DNA from 2 places in the Rossellomorea sp. GQ25 genome. Region 2 is predicted to be linked to the other one. Evidence: riboswitches for the same ligand, from Rfam matches in the RefSeq annotation. Region 2 holds a riboswitch; the other holds the start of a gene.
The links. A riboswitch is a leader RNA that binds a small molecule or an ion and turns the genes downstream of it on or off. The one in region 2 is predicted to bind S-adenosylmethionine.
Positions count from the first base shown of each region.

Region 1: another riboswitch for S-adenosylmethionine. It lies ahead of AC6CIB_RS03975 (Fur-regulated basic protein FbpA); the one in region 2 lies ahead of AC6CIB_RS11705 (O-acetylhomoserine aminocarboxypropyltransferase/cysteine synthase family protein).

Region 1 covers NZ_JCAXEQ010000001.1:708,637-716,787, forward strand. Annotated here, with positions in the region: gene AC6CIB_RS03950 (carboxylate--amine ligase) at 1-1,104, shown strand, start outside; gene AC6CIB_RS03955 (phosphotransferase) at 1,107-2,168, shown strand; gene AC6CIB_RS03960 (glycosyltransferase family 4 protein) at 2,198-3,466, shown strand; gene AC6CIB_RS03965 (NAD-dependent epimerase/dehydratase family protein) at 3,515-4,441, shown strand; gene AC6CIB_RS03970 (protoporphyrinogen oxidase) at 4,545-5,942, opposite strand; SAM riboswitch class I at 6,175-6,282, shown strand; gene AC6CIB_RS03975 (Fur-regulated basic protein FbpA) at 6,389-6,604, shown strand; partial or broken gene AC6CIB_RS03980 (four-helix bundle copper-binding protein) at 6,654-6,931, opposite strand; gene AC6CIB_RS03985 (hypothetical protein) at 7,028-7,204, shown strand; gene spoIIP (stage II sporulation protein P) at 7,297-8,151, opposite strand, start outside.
Region 2 covers NZ_JCAXEQ010000003.1:178,664-186,814, forward strand. Annotated here, with positions in the region: gene AC6CIB_RS11685 (hypothetical protein) at 1-602, shown strand, start outside; gene AC6CIB_RS11690 (redoxin domain-containing protein) at 595-1,176, shown strand; gene AC6CIB_RS11695 (DUF302 domain-containing protein) at 1,274-1,657, shown strand; gene AC6CIB_RS11700 (trans-sulfuration enzyme family protein) at 1,783-2,922, shown strand; SAM riboswitch class I at 3,018-3,134, shown strand; gene AC6CIB_RS11705 (O-acetylhomoserine aminocarboxypropyltransferase/cysteine synthase family protein) at 3,364-4,659, shown strand; gene metX (homoserine O-acetyltransferase MetX) at 4,763-5,836, shown strand; gene AC6CIB_RS11715 (S41 family peptidase) at 6,012-7,457, shown strand; gene AC6CIB_RS11720 (PDZ domain-containing protein) at 7,692-8,151, shown strand, end outside.

The DNA.
Region 1 (8,151 bases), on a different contig from region 2:
AAAGGAATTGATGTATATGCATTTGATACAGAAGGTCCCTATTCAAAGGGAAAATCAAGACTTGCAATATGTGGGGTATGTCCAAGCCCCTTGAACCAAGAAGCAGAGCTTCTATCCTTTTTAAAAGGAATAGCGATGAATCTTGATAATAAGCCTGTGCTCTACGCAGGTGCAGATGATTATGTTGTCTTTATCTCAAAATACAGAAACGAATTATCCCAGTACTACCTGTTTTTATATCCTGACCACTCTTTAATTATGGATTTATTAGATAAAAAGAAAACCTATGAATTAGCATTGGAATATAATGTCCCAACAGCTAAAACCTTTTTTGTGGAAAATGAAGAGCAGCTTGATGAGGCGATTACTCAATTAGAATTTCCATGTATCTTAAAGCCTGTATTCGGACATGAATTCAGAATACATGTAAATAAGAAAGCCATTCATATTCAAGACGCCATCCAGTTAAAGAAAATCTATCCTATTTATCGCAAGTTCGGTGAGCTTATTATTCAGGAGATCATTCCTGGAGACAACCAATGTTTCTATAAGGTGGCCACATTTTTCGATGAGGATATGGAATTACTTGCCCTTTTCACTCTCCAAAAAAACCACCAATTCCCTGCACAATTCGGAACGGGAGCACATATCGTGAGCAAACGAATACCTGATCTGGTCGATGTCGGTGTTCCACTATTGAAAGAGTTGGCACTAAAAGGAGTAAGTATGATCGAATATAAAAAAGATCCACGGGATGGGCAATATAAGCTCATTGAAATCAATCCCAGGTTCTGGCTGACCCATAGTTTAACCGGTCATTCCGGAGTTGATTTTGCCCATCAATATTATCTGTACCTTACAGGTCAACGCCCATCTCCAAAACTGCAGCAAATAGACGGGGTTCAATGGATTTACCTAGTACGTTACTTCCTTACCTTTCTTGAAAAAAGAAAAAATGGAGAAATGAGCTTAAAAGACTTCTTTTATGGACTCAGAGGAAAAAAGGTATTCGCTCTTCTTGCCTTTGATGACCCTATGCCATTTATCAGGAGTACCATGTCTCACCTGCGGAATGCGTGGAAAAGAAAACGAAGGAGTGATTGAGTATGTATACACCACAAGAACTGAAATCTATGTTTCATAAACATGGAATCGAAGAAAAACTCTCCACATCCCTTGGGAATAAAGTGACCATTCAGGCTTCATCAATCCAAAACCTTAAATCAACTAAAAGAAGCAGCATTTATCAGCTTCAGCTACAAAAACACACAGACACCTTCCCTATCATTTTTAAAATCTACCATTCTACCAAATACAAAAATGAAGTCGAGATTAATGTCTACAGTCAAGCATACCCTTTTTTAAAAGAGTTTCTTCCTGAAATCTACCTGATGGAGAAACAAGGAAGTGATACTTGGGTGTTCATGGAGTTTGTTCGCCAAATTCGTGGACAACTGACCTTTACTCCCAAGCATTTTGATTATATTATCCCAACGCTTGCTAAACTTCACGCCCACACACACGAAGAAAATTTCAAGAAAGAAAAAAGCACTTTTCAAAATTGGTTTCCCATTTACAACTCGGTAAAAATGAAAAAAGATCGGGAAAAATTTATATCAAATACAATGACATTTCTAGACGATGCCAAGAAGGATAAACAATTGAAGGACATCATCAAACCACATTATAAGCCATTAAAAAACCTATACAGTAACGGTCCTGACTTCTTTCCGGAACTATTGGCAAGCGGATATTCCATTACACATGGAGATCTTCATATGCAGAATATCTGTTCTAAAGATGTCAGCAAAAATGAACCCTGGGCAATTCAATTCATCGATTGGGAATCTGCCAAATATGCCCCGACATGGTTTGACATGATTGTCCTGGTAGAAATTTTACTAGGTTTTCGGAAAGATTGGCAAAGTAATGCAGAAGAAATTCGCACCCATGCGGTCGACGTGTACACGAATGAAATGAAGAAATATGGTATCGAGTTTAAAACCAAACCCATTCATTTATACAAAATGGCGTACCTTCAACGAACCCTCGAAAAAGGATTACACACTCAGCTGAGACGTATCTTTGACAACCGCGGAGGTGAGCTTCTTCCCTACCATTTAGAAAAAATATCAACCTGGGGAAGTGAACTGGGAATCTATAAATAGATACGAAAGGATGAGAAAACTTGAGTCGAATGCCCCCTTTCAACATTCATCCCTCTCTTCTTGCCATCATGGATCAGTATTATGATGTGGAAAGAGACTATAAGGAGTCTCTCACTCTCCAACCATTCGGTCAGAAGACAAAAGGCGATGATTCAAAGCCAATGAAAATCTTATACGTTACATTTTTTCAATACCCTCATACAGGTGGATTATCTCATTACATCACTTCTATAAAAAACGGTTTTGAAAAGGTCGGTCATAGTGTAGATGTACTAGCGCCCAATCACATGTCTTCAAAACAGCTGGAAGAATGGATTCCCGAAGCTGACTCTGAAGCCCGTAAGTTTATGAATGAACGCTACGGATTAGTCAATGAAAAAATCGTTAAAAATCTTAGTTACCTTCATGTATTTGAATTGTTTCTCAAAGAAAAAAATCTCCAGCAATATGACATCATACACGCTCAAGACCTATTTGCCCTCTTCATCCTTGGACATTTAAACCAAACGTACCAAAAACCTTTACTCTTTACGCCACACGGGTTCTTTACGAAAAGTCGCTTAAAATTCAACAAAATGCAGAAAGATTCCATTGAAGAAGCCTACTTTACTGAACTTGAGAAAGTAGGTATTGAAGCAAGTACTGAAATCGTGATGATTTCAGATTCCTTTCGACCTAACTTAATGGATTTCGGTGCAAAAGATGAAAGGATGGTCACCGTTCATACGGGCATCGATTTTAAACCTCTTCCTCATAAAAGTCATGAAAACATTATCCTCACGTGTGTCTCCCGACTGTCCCCACGTAAAGGTCATGGATATCTCTTAGAAGCATTGTCCAAGCTTCGTGAACACCTGACTAATGTAGAAGTATGGATTGTCGGAGATGGTGTCATGAAGGAAAAACTGATGGAACAAGCGAAAGAACTTAAGCTAAATAACGTCATCTTTTTTGGGAAACGACACGATATACCCTATATTCTTTCCATGTCGGACATCTACGTGTTAGCAACTGTGAATGACAACTTTCCCCTATCCGTCATGGAAGCAATGTTTTCCCGGCAAGCTGTCATCTCCACCACATGTGGCGGAATCCCGGAAATGGTTCAACATGAAGAAACAGGCATACTTTGTGAACCTGGTAACGTCGAACAACTGGCACATGCGATAAAGCGTTTCATAACGAATAAGGAAGAACGTTATAGGTTTGCTAAGGCTGCTGAATCCTATGCTCGTCAACACTTTACTAGTCAAGTTATGACGAGAAAAATTGAACAGATCTATCAAACATATTTATGAAGAAAGGAGACTCATCATGAGGGAGAATGAACTGATCCAGGATCATACATGAAGATTTTAGTTACAGGCGGTGCCGGATTTATCGGCTCACAACTTGTAGATCTACTGCTGGCTGAAGGTCACACCCCAATTATTCTAGACAACTTCTCTAATGGCAGGGAGGAAAACGTGCCAAGTGGAGTCAAAATATATAAAAAAAATCTATTATCCGATAAAGTTGAAGAAATTTTTGAAAAAGAAAAACCCGACATCGTTATGCACCTCGCTGCTCAAGTGAGCGTAGCTAAATCACTTAAAAATCCTGCAGAAGATGCGGCAGTCAATGTATTAGGAACCGTAAAGTTGTTGGAGTACAGCACCAGATATGGTGTAAAAAAATTCATCTTCTCCTCTTCCAGTGCAGTATATGGGTATACAAGTGAGGCTATCCATGAAGAGAGTTCTACTAGCCCGATTTCCTTTTATGGCACCTCAAAATTAGTATCTGAAACCTATATCAAACTGTTTAATAGGCTCTATGATCTTCCATACACCATCTTTCGTTACGCTAATGTTTATGGACCCAGGCAACGATCGGATGGTGAAGGCGGAGTGATAAGCATTTTTATTGAACAATTATTACGCAATGAAGCACCTGTTATTTTTGGAGATGGAAACCAAACACGCGACTTTGTTTACGTAGATGATGTAGCACGGGCAAATCTTCTTGCCGTCACAAATGCAGACAACCAAATCATCAATATCGGCAGCAATACCCAAACAACAGTCAACCTACTCTACACCCTACTTTCAAACCAACTCCACTCTTCGCAAAAGCCAAACTACGAAGCGAAACGGGAAGGAGATATTTTACACAGTCACCTAACAAATTCGAAAGCTCTACACTATCTAAAATGGGAACCTCAATATGATCTAAACTCCGGTTTAGAGAATACTGTTGAATATTTCAAAAAGAAAATGAAGAATGACGAATGAATTCATAACTCGCGCAAACAGAAAGGAAAAGAGCTTGGAAAATTCCAAACTCTTTTCCTTTATTCTTTATCCACCATTATCAAAAAATGAAAATGTAAAAAAATCAAACTTTCGCCTCTAACTCACCTATAATCCATTCTGCAGTTTTCTTCCCGTTTTGAATACAAGCGCCAATGCCCACTCCAAAGTATGAAGCACCTGCCAGCTTCACACGTGGTAGTTCGGTTGCGAGATTTTCATTTAACGATTGCACAGCCTGACTGTGCTCAAGATGATAGTTTGGCATTAGGTCTTTCCAGTTCGTTACCTCGACAGAAATCGGATCTCCGTCTATGCCGACACTTTTTCTAATATCTTCAAGTGCCATGCTCACAAGTTCTGCCTCGCTAAACTCTTTCAAATCATTGTAATAAGGGTTTGTACTTTTATAAAAAAGTCTCAATAATAGGTTTTGATTATTGGATGTATGCTTCCACTTCCGACTCGTCCATGTGCATGCATCACATTTCACATCTCTGCCGTTTGATACGATAAAGCCTGTTCCATCAGCAGGCAATTCCTCATCTGGAATGTTAAATCCAAGGTAAATCGAAATAAGTGAAGAATTTTTCAAGATTTTAAAATTAGGTTCAAGTTTTTCATGAGTCAGAATCTTCTGGGTTACGTCATGGGGTGTTGCGAATACCACATAATCCGCTTGAATCCTCCCATGACCATTAAGAGTCAGCTCATATTTGTCTCCTGTTTTTTGGAGGTTAGTTGTTTCTACTCCCTTTAAAATTGTCCCACTGGAACATTTTTCTTCTAAACGTTCAATGATGGCTGATAAACCATTTTTAAACGAGATGAACTTTTTATTGGACGCCCCTTGGAATTTTGGTTTATTGGCAGATAAACCTTTAATGATACTGCCGTATTTATTTTTATATTCAAGTAAGTATGGGAGTGTTGAGGCCATGGTGAGCTTATGCAAATTTCCAGAGTAGACCCCTGATAATACTGGAGCTACCTGCTTCTCAACAAGTTCCTTACCCAGGAATGCTTCTAAAAATTCGCCTATAGAACTCTCTTTTGTAAATTGTGTATTTTCCGTTTCAAGGTCTTTAAGTGCGTCAATCTTCCCTTCTTCTGACAACAGGGTGCTTTTTTTTAGAGACTCAACGGACATGGGAATTCCGAAAATCGTGTCTTGGGGAATCTTGTGTAATTCGCCATTTGTATATATGTAGGATGTGCCCGTTTCATTATAGACGAGTTCCTCTTGAAGTTGAATTTCCTCAACTAGAGGAAGAACCCCTTCATTACGGGCAACGATGGAATCTGCTCCTGCTTCCATTATGAACTCGCCTTCTCTTATCGTTCTAATTTTGCCACCGAGCTGCTGATTTCGCTCGATTAGGATTAACTCGATATCTATTTTTCGTTCTATGGACATTTTTTGAAGATGGTACAGCGTTGTTAATCCTGTAATTCCTCCACCTACGACAACCACTGTCTTCATACGATTCACTCCAATAAGTTTATGTATACAGATTATCATGTTTTTTGTTGAATAGAAAAAGATTCTGTGTCTGAAATGGTAAAAAAGTATGGGAATGAGGGTTAGGTTCAACAGTTTTATTTTCAACAATTCCCCTCATCTGTCCTATAATCTATTTCCACAATCTAATCCCTAGTTGACAACTATGAATACTTATGTATATAATATAAGAAATCTATGACGACTATATAGCCACTTATCCAGAGAGGAAGAGGGACTGGCCCGATGATGCCTCAGCAACAGATTCTACATCGTAGAACACTGTGCTAATTCCACAAGCATTTCGCTTGGAAGATGAGTTGAAGTTTGATACATCAAGCCTTCTTCTTATCTACTAGGAAGAGGGCTCTTTTTAATGAGAGAGCCTCTTCCTCTGTTCGTATACATTATAAGAGGAGTGATCAAAAATGGGCAAAATCCTTCAGGAAGCGATTCATAATCGAAGAAATGAGTTAATAAACAAATTAATTGTCCACAACATTTTCAAAAAAGGGGACAAACAATTATTTGAGTTGACGCTGCAAGAACTTGAGGACGAATACAAATATCTTCAAAAGGAATGCCATCCGCATAGCGATGTTGGCTCCATTCATTGGAAAAATTGTGAAAAATTAAGCAGTTAAAGAGCAGCAATCCAAGGAAGTGGATTGCTGCTTCCTTATTTTTCAATACTTAAGCTAACTGTCTGCAATCATCTGCACCCTTAAAGCATGCATCTGCTCATTTTGACAATGGTTGTGATCTTGTTTCTTACACTCATTTCCGCATGATTCACAAATCACTGTACAAGCTGAAGCAAGTTCAGCCACCAATGACGTTCCTCTCACCAAAGCTTATTCCAAAAATCCACACATGTCTGCACATTCACGGTCCATACGAATGCAGTCCACCATCATTCCTACATTATCTTCCTTTAGACATGCATCAAATCAATGGTTGCACGCCTCCATGCATACGTGTAAAGTTTGAATCGCTATTAGATTGTTATTTTGGGACAATTCTGAATCTCCTCCTTGTATAAATTTTAAGTATAGTAGTCTTCAAGTATGGTTACCTTTGCGGCTGCCTTTAGCTCTATTTCTATTTTGATCTTTTCTGTGATCAGTTCTGTCGGGAAGATTCCTTCGTTGTTAAAGGCATTCGTGATAGTGAATGTGTTGGATGCGGATAAGGGTACGGTTAGTTTGTTGGCAGGTACGGTGGTGATTGCGATGTTTATTTAGTAGATCATAATTGTGTCAGTTACGGAAACCACTCTCCACGGGAACAGAAAAAAGACGTCTACCACTCGGCATACGTCTTTTCTCTCTATCACTTATTGTGCATTCACCTCGATAGCATCCTTCTTGTAATATTCTGCAAAGATCTCCGCGAACGCTTCTGTAGAGTTATACAATTCCACTAAATTATTTTCCACTCCGCCAAACTCAAGTAACATGGCTCTCTCGGTTAGGTCCTGATTGTAGACCCCGTTACCTTCTGCTCTTGTTTTGATGAAGACACCCCGGCTGATGCCAGGATATTTTTCCTCCAGTTTAGCATTCAATTCCTTTGCGATCTTAAGGTTCTTTTCGAAGTTTTTGTTTTCTTTTCCTACGATAAAAAATAAGCGTGCATAGTTTTTACCGTTAATGGTTTTGGTAGTGATGCTACGTGGCTGAGAATCCCGATGGATATCAATCAGGTACGTTAGGTCATCATTTTGGGCGATAGCTTCTTGTACTAGTCCCCTTGATAACTGATAGGATTCAAAATATGTCCATGACTTGTCTTTGAGTGCTTTGTTTACATCTGTCTTATCCTGAACCGCTCCAATACCCCGTGCTTCAAGCTCTTGCTTCAATTTGGATCCGACAGCAATGACGTTGACCTTCTCGTTGGTACTCGCTGGATCTTTCGAATCGTTATTCTTAATCAGCGGGCTAAACGCTTCCCAGCTGTGTGAATGATAGATGTAGACGGATTTTTCATCAATCTCTTGAACTCCGTCTCCTGAATGGTTGTTGGCCTGATCGATTTGACTCTGATCGATTTCCTGATCTTTCAACTGATCTTCTGTAGGAGCCGGTGATTCATTTGGGAGGTTCGTAATGTCTGTCCCTTTCCCGGCAACGGCTATGTGGGTATGATAATTTTCGATCCCGGGGATTTCCCGTCCAAATAAACTTCG
Region 2 (8,151 bases):
ACACCATAGCCTCCTTCACATTCCCGGCTTCATGGGGAGCCGTTATCGCCTCGTTCATACTCACTTTCTTGTTCCTCTTCTTCTGGAATAGAAAGTTGAGCGACTGGTATTCCAATAGTATTTTTACTTTTTTACTCGTCTGGAAGCTGAGTGTGATTGTGGTTGACTTTCAAACGGTTCTCAAGCATCCCATTACGATTCTCTATTTTCACGGAGGAGTCGTTGGGCACTGGTTAGGACTGATAGCGGCTCTTACTTACATATTGGTTAAAAAAGTAGATCATCCGGCTACTATTATCATTTCATGGATGGTCACAGTTCTTGTCTTTGAAGCTGTCCTTCATATGCTTCATCACCACTATCTGCTAGTTGGTATTCAGGTAGTGCTCAATCTATTGATCACTGTCTTTTTTATTAAAAAAACCAGTGATCCTGGCGGCGATATCTGGGCGGGACAGTTACTAGTTATGTTTACTTTAGTCCAGCTATTTCTAAGTGCTTTCATTGGCGGCTTTGAATTGACCGTCACCGTCTGGACGTATTTGATCATGATGACCTATCTCATCTTTCTTTTAAACGTAAGGAGGAAACACAATGAATAAACGAAATTTTGCGTTGGCCATCGTTGCGCTTCTGATCGGCATTTTCTTAGTGAACTTTTTTCAGGATCAGCAGGAAAAGAAGGCCAGGGAAGAGGCGGCCCAATTAGCCAATGAATCCATGGATCTGTCTGATGCAGAGCAAGGGCTGACAAAAGGGGACCGCGCTCCGGATTTTGAATTAACCACTTTAAATGGTGAAGCCGTAAAGCTTTCAGATTATCAAGGTAAGAAAGTGATCCTGAACTTTTGGGCCACCTGGTGTCCGCCGTGTAAAGCTGAAATGCCCCATATGCAGAGTTATTATGAAAACAATGCCGATAAAGAAAACGTTGAAATCCTTGCGGTCAATCTGACCTCCATAGACGATGGGGAAAAGGCCGTTCATCAATTTATCGACGGCTACGAACTCACCTTCCCCATCCCAATGGATGAAAAGGGAGAAATCGGAGACGAATACCGGGCGTTCACCATCCCCACCACCTACATGATCGACACCAAAGGCATCATCCAACACAAAATCGTCGGCCCCATGAACGAAGAAATGATGGGTAAAATGGTAGAGGGAATGGAATAATCGAGAGGGACGGACCTCTGAATGTCGATGTTTCACCTTATACACTACGAGGTATTAACAGAATGTAGACTCAGAGAATAAAGAAGGAGATGTGAACATGTTTCATTACACAAAAGAAGTTTCAATGAGTGTGAAAGAAGCAGTGGAAGCGGTAGAAACTGCCCTGAAAGATGAAAGCTTTGGCGTGTTGTGGAATCTCGATCTTGCCCAGAAGCTGCAGGATAAAGGGCTTGATTTCAATGAAGAAGTAGTCGTATTAGAGGTGTGTAATCCACATGAAGCTAAAAAGGTGCTGGAAGAAAGCATGCTCGTAAGCTACTTCCTGCCTTGTAAAGTAGCGGTATACACAGAAGGCGGAACAACTAAGATCGGGATGGCAAAACCAAGCAAGCTGATCGAGATGGTGGATAACGGTGCACTGAAAAATCTGGCATTGGATATTGAAAATCGCCTGATCGGATGTTTAGATAACGTTCAATAAAACGAGAGCACCTGTTGCAAGTGGGCAGGTGTTTTTTTATGCCTTCCAATACATCCTACTCCTCACAATCTTCTGAATATGATACACTTTTAAAAATACATAGATTCAGGAAGGATGAAAGAGAGATGAAATTCACAACCAAGGTCGTGCACAGTCAGTTAAAAGGGACTGAGGAAATCCGCAGTAAGACGACGCCGATTTATCAAACATCTGCATTTTCTTTTACCTCTTTAGAAGAGTTGGAGGGTTTCTATGAAGGGAAGTCTCCTTATCTCTACACAAGAACGGGAAATCCAAATACAGACGAGCTTGGTAAGATGGTGGCAGACTTGGAAGGGGCTCCAGCAGGTGTCGCAACCTCTTCTGGATTATCGGCCATCCTTGTTGGAATCCTTGCTGTTGTACAATCAGGCGATCACATCATTGCCGCCGAGGATTTATACGGTGGTACGTTTCATATGTTAAAAGAAGAGCTGAGATCATTCGGTATTTCTACTTCATTCGTTGATTTTACAAGTGTGGAAGAATTAGAGGAGGCCATTACTCCACAAACTAAACTCCTCTACAGTGAGACCGTCACAAACCCGTTTATGCGAGTGGAAGATATCCCTAAAATGGTCGAATTAGCTGAAAAACACAACTTGAAAACCATGATCGACAACACATTTGCCACACCGTTTCTGCGCCAGCCTTTCTTGGAAGGGGTCGACCTGGTCGCTCACAGTGCCACGAAGTATATCGGAGGACACAGTGATATCACAGCAGGAGTCGTAGTTGGAAAAGAAATCCTTGTTCAAAAAGCAAGAGAAAAAGTTGTCAATATCGGTTCGAATTTGAGTCCATTTGAAGCCTGGCTGACATGCCGTGGAGCGAAAACATTGGCTCTTCGAATGGGAACCCAAGCAAGAAATGCCGAAGTTCTGGCTGAGGACCTTAGAGCAAATGAATTTGTGAAGGAAGTCTATTACCCAACGGATTTATCCGATAAGGGAAATGGGGCCATCGTAACCATCGAGCTATCCAGCACATGTGATATCAGCGCATTCTTCAAATCACTGGGATGGATTAAAATCATCCCGTCCTTAGCCGGCGTGGAAACAACGGTTTCTTACCCTCTAGGAACGTCTCATCGTGCTTTACCGAAAGATGCTCAGGAAAAACTGGGAATAAACACACATGTCGTGCGCATATCGTTAGGTATTGAGGATGGGGAAGACATTGTCGTGCAATTTAACGAAGCGATTGCAGCTTCGGTTAGTAATTAAATAATGTAAAAATTCTAAAAATACTCTTGACGTTGAGGTCGGTTACCCTTTATAATTCATCTCAACGCAAGAATTTTCACATTGACAACTACATGCTCTTATCCAGAGAGGTGGAGGGACTAGGCCCGATGAAACCCGGCAACCTTCATGTACGCATTCAAGCGTCATGAAAAGGTGCTAATTCCTGCAGGCATCTGCCTGAAAGATAAGAGGAGGACCCTATTAAATTAGACCCTCTTCTTAGGAAGAGGGTTTTTTATTTTTTCCTCTTCTATCTTCTTAGAAAAACACATTTCAGACGTTGGTTGATTTCAGCGGGAGAATGTTTGGTGATAGTCAGCAGCTGAAAAAACCATCTATTTTAACAGCTGAATGTGTCAACCGCAGCATTTAAGCAAACCCAATCCAAATCCAAAAAAACCATTACAGGAGGAATTCTCTATGACAAAATCATTCGATTTCGACACACTACTGCTTCACGGTGGCCAGGAGCCTGACCCATCCACAGGTTCGAGGGCAGTGCCGATTTATCAAACGACATCCTACGTTTTCGATAACAGTGATCATGCTGCAAAACTATTTGCCCTTGAAGAACCAGGAAATATTTATACCCGCATCATGAACCCGACAGTAGACGTGTTGGAAAAACGACTTGCTCTTTTAGAAGGGGGAATCGGAGCACTTGGTGTTTCATCCGGAATGGCCGCTATCTCACTATCAATCTTAAATATTGCCGGAGCAGGTGATGAAATTGTAGCGGCTACCAATCTCTACGGTGGAACCTATAATTTATTCTCGACCACTCTTCCGAAATACGGAATCAAGGTTCATTTTGTAGATCCGACTGACCCGGAAAATTTCCGCAAAGCGATCACTCCTAAAACGAAAGCCGTATTCGCTGAGACAATCGGAAATCCAAGTCTACATGTGCTTGATATTGAAGCGGTAGCAAAAGTTGCTCATGACAATCACATCCCACTGATCATCGATAATACCTTTGCCACTCCATATGTATGTAAGCCGATCGAGTGGGGAGCGGATATCGTCATACACTCTGCAACAAAATGGATTGGCGGTCACGGTACGGCAATCGGGGGAGTGGTGATTGACGGTGGGAAGTTTGATTGGAATCATGAAAATTTCCCGGGCTTCACGGAAGAGGACCGGAGCTATAATGGACTGCGCTACGCACAGGATGTGGGCCCGGCAGCCTTCATTACAAAATTAAGAGTGCAGTTGCTTCGTGACTTAGGGGCGTGCTTAAGTCCGCAAAACGCGTTCCTGCTGCTACAAGGATTAGAAACCCTGCATCTTCGCGTCGAGCGTCATACGGAAAATGCCTTGAAAATTGCAGAGCATTTAGATCAGCACAATGGGGTCGCTTGGGTATCCTATCCAGGATTGCCTCAGCATCCGTCTCATAAACTTGCTCAAAAATATTTGAAAAACGGAGCAGGATCCATCGTCGTCTTTGGTATTAAAGGTGGTAGAGATTCCGGACGGAAAGTAGTCGATAATATCTCCCTTTGGTCTCACGTTGCCAACGTAGGGGATGCGAAATCACTGATCATCCATCCGGCTTCCACGACCCATCAGCAATTAAACGATCAGGAAATCCGGGCGACAGGCGTTACAGAAGATCTGGTGAGACTTTCTGTTGGATTAGAGTCTGCGAAGGACCTGATCGAGGACTTAGATCATGCCATTGAAGTCGCATTGGAAACATCACGGGTATAATAGGAGAAATATTTTTTATTCAGGGAGGAATTAATCCCACGGGGGTATACGGAGTGGAATCCTGATCACCCCCACCACAACACCAAAAAAAGGAGGTGGAGGAATGGAGAAGCCTTACACATATGAAGTAAGCTCCATTACCATCCCATCCCTAACATTAGAGTCAGGCACCACGTTGAAAAAGGTAGATCTTACGTATGAACGAACAGGAAACAAAGAAGGACCGACCATCTTGGTTTGCCATGCCCTCACTGGGACCCATATCGTAAAGGGAACGAGTGAAGATCGCGGCTGGTGGGATGGACTGATCGGTCCTCAATCGTATATTGATACTGAACATTTTAATGTGATTGCCTTTAATGTATTAGGAGGATGTGAAGGAAGTACGGGACCAGCGTCCACCAATCAGCATACAGGAGAACGGTACGGTCCGGACTTCCCGGGTATTACGATAAGGGACATGGTCCATGCCCAATATAAAGCACTCCAACAACTTTCAATCGACCACATCGAAGCAGTCATCGGAGGCTCACTGGGAGGAATGCAGGCCCTGGAATGGGGGGCCCTGTATCCTGCCTATATAAATAAAGTATTCGCTCTTGCCGTCACCCCTGCCTTAAATGATTATGGTCTCGCTTTTAATCACATTGGAATCACAGCGATTGAAGAGGACCCCGAGTTTCAAAAGGGGCATTATCCACCAGGCGCTATTTTAAAAGGGTTAGAGATTGCCAGAATGGTTGGAATGGTTACGTACCGGACACAGGAGTTGTTCGATCATCGTTTCCAACGTGAAAAGCAAAATGAACGGTTCAATGTAGAAAGCTATCTCGATTACCAAGGAAAGAAATTAGGAAAGCGGTTTGACCCAAACAGCTACCTTACCCTGCTGAAAGCGATGAACTCACATGATATCGGAAGGGGAAGAGGAGGAACAGAAGAGGTAGCGAAGAATTATCAGTGCGAACTGATTTCGATAAGTTATGAAAGAGATTTAATTTATTCACCTCAATATCTAAAGGAGTTCACCCATCTTGTACCAAAGAGTGAACATTACTTTATCTCTACCTCCTTTGGTCATGATGGGTTTCTGGTGGAATTTGAAAAGTGGGGAGGAATCATTGCTTCTCACCTCAAGAACCATTCTGTTCAAAGAGTTTTTACAGGTTCAAAATAAGAGCTCACTTATCATAACTCGTCCCCCTCCGGCATATAGTTAGATAAGCAAAGACATCGCACCGCCTTAGCGCGTTTTTGTGTGGTGTCTTTTTCGTTGGATAAGAAAGGTTGGCGTCCTTAGTCGCGCCACTCTTATCTATACCATAGACAAACAACAAGCTGGAGGGGAATATATGGAGTGGACGGGCAGAAAGCTCATCATCACAATCATCATTAGCATGTTGATCGGTGCTGGAGGAATGTATGGCGGCTTGGAATGGACGGGCAAGGATGGGGATGAGCTTGCTCAGTTTGACGGAAAAGGCGAGCTCAATGACAAGCTACACAAAGTAGAAGTTGCGTATGACTTGATTAGTGACAAATTCTTTCAGGATGTGGACAAAGGGCAGCTTGTAGAAGGCGCCATTCAAGGAATGTTGAAAACACTGGATGACCCTTATTCCGTTTACATGAATGCCGAAACGGCATCGCAATTTAATGACGCCCTGGATTCTTCCTTTGAAGGAATAGGAGCAGAAGTTACGATTATGGACGGAAAGCTGATCATTGTCGCTCCTTTTAAAAATTCTCCTGCGGAAGAAGCGGGACTGAAACCGAATGACCGTATCATTAAAATCGACGGAAATAGCATCGAAGGACTTGATCTGTACGAAGCTACTTTGAAAATCAGAGGGAAAAAGGGTACTGAGGTTGAATTGGAAATTACGCGGGAAGGACTGACAGATCCTGTCAAAGTATCTGTGAAACGGGATGAAATTCCTGTTGAGACAGTCCTCTCTGATGTGAAGGAAGTCAATGGTAAGAAAACCGGCTACATCCAGATCACTACCTTCTCAGAAAATACAGCCGTTGATTTTAAAAAGCAATTAGGAGAACTTGAAAAGAAAAAGGTAGAAGGATTGGTCCTGGATGTGAGAGGGAATCCGGGAGGTCTCCTTTCAAGTGTAGAAGAAATCCTTAAAGAGTTTGTAACGGAGAAAAAGCCGTATGTACAAATTCAAGAGCGAAGTGGAGAAGTAATGAAATCCTTCTCAAACAGCAAAGCAAGAAAGACGTATCCAGTTGTGGTGTTAATAGATGAAGGAAGTGCCTCAGCTTCTGAAATTCTGGCAGGCGCGCTAAAAGAAGCGGAAGGGTATCCGCTCATCGGAACGAAGAGCTTTGGGAAAGGCACTGTACAACAAGCCGTTCCAATGGGAGATGGAAGCAATATCAAGCTGACGATGTTCAAGTGGCTGACGCCAAATGGAAACTGGATTCATAAAAAAGGGATCAAACCGGATATCCCTGTCAGACAGCCGTCCTATTTCTATGCCCACCCGCTTCAAGTGGAAAAGCCCCTTCAAGAAGGAATGAACAATGAACAGATTCAAAACGCCCAGGAAATGCTTCAAGGACTTGGATTCTCCATTGACCGTGTGGATGGATATTTCAGTAAGAAAACGGAAAAGGCCGTAAAGGATTTCCAAAGTCAGGAGAGTATTGATGCTACAGGGCTCATTGATACTGTAACGGCGGAAAGATTACAGGAAGAAATCTTTGAAGCGGTTCAGGAGGAGAAGAATGACCTGCAGCTGCAGGCGGCTTTGGAGTATATTGAACGGACAGCTGAGCATTAATGAATTGGGAGCCGACCATCATGATGGTCGGCTCTGTTTTTGTGTTGAAAATCACACATAATCACTTGTTTTTCCTGTCTATCCGACATCATTTCCCGGGAAAATATGCAGAATACTGTCGGAAATGAAATCGAATCGTAAAACTATCAAATAAAATTGCAATAGGTTTTAGAGGAGTCTTTTGATAAAATAGTAGATAATGCAAATTTTCTTGCAAAAGGTGGTGACGGATCATTGGTTGAGCTTTGGTTGCTGGAGGTCGTAAAAGGATTTGGAAAGTTATTTCTTCATCCTGTATTATATGTGGCTGTGTTTTTCGCTATCATGACGGGCTATTATCGTGTCAAAAGAGAACGAAGGGACTTTAATACGAGATTGCTGGATGGTTATCATGATACGCGGGTTTTATTTTCATATGGAATTGTACTTGGATTGCTGTTTTCTGTTGTAACAGTTGGAGCAGGGGTTGTGGTTCCTTTCGCCGGAATCATGCTTATAGGCTTGGTGTCCATCCTGTTTGCGTTAACGAGTCGTTTTCACCTCATGTCTGCGACCATGACGGTAGGGTTTTCGTATTTTATCCTGGTTGCGGTGGATTATTTCCAGTGGGATATCCCCTACGTGAATACATATGTGGAAACCTTGAATTTAGGGCTGCTGAGTTCCATCGTCGTGCTTCTTGGGGTGTTAACGA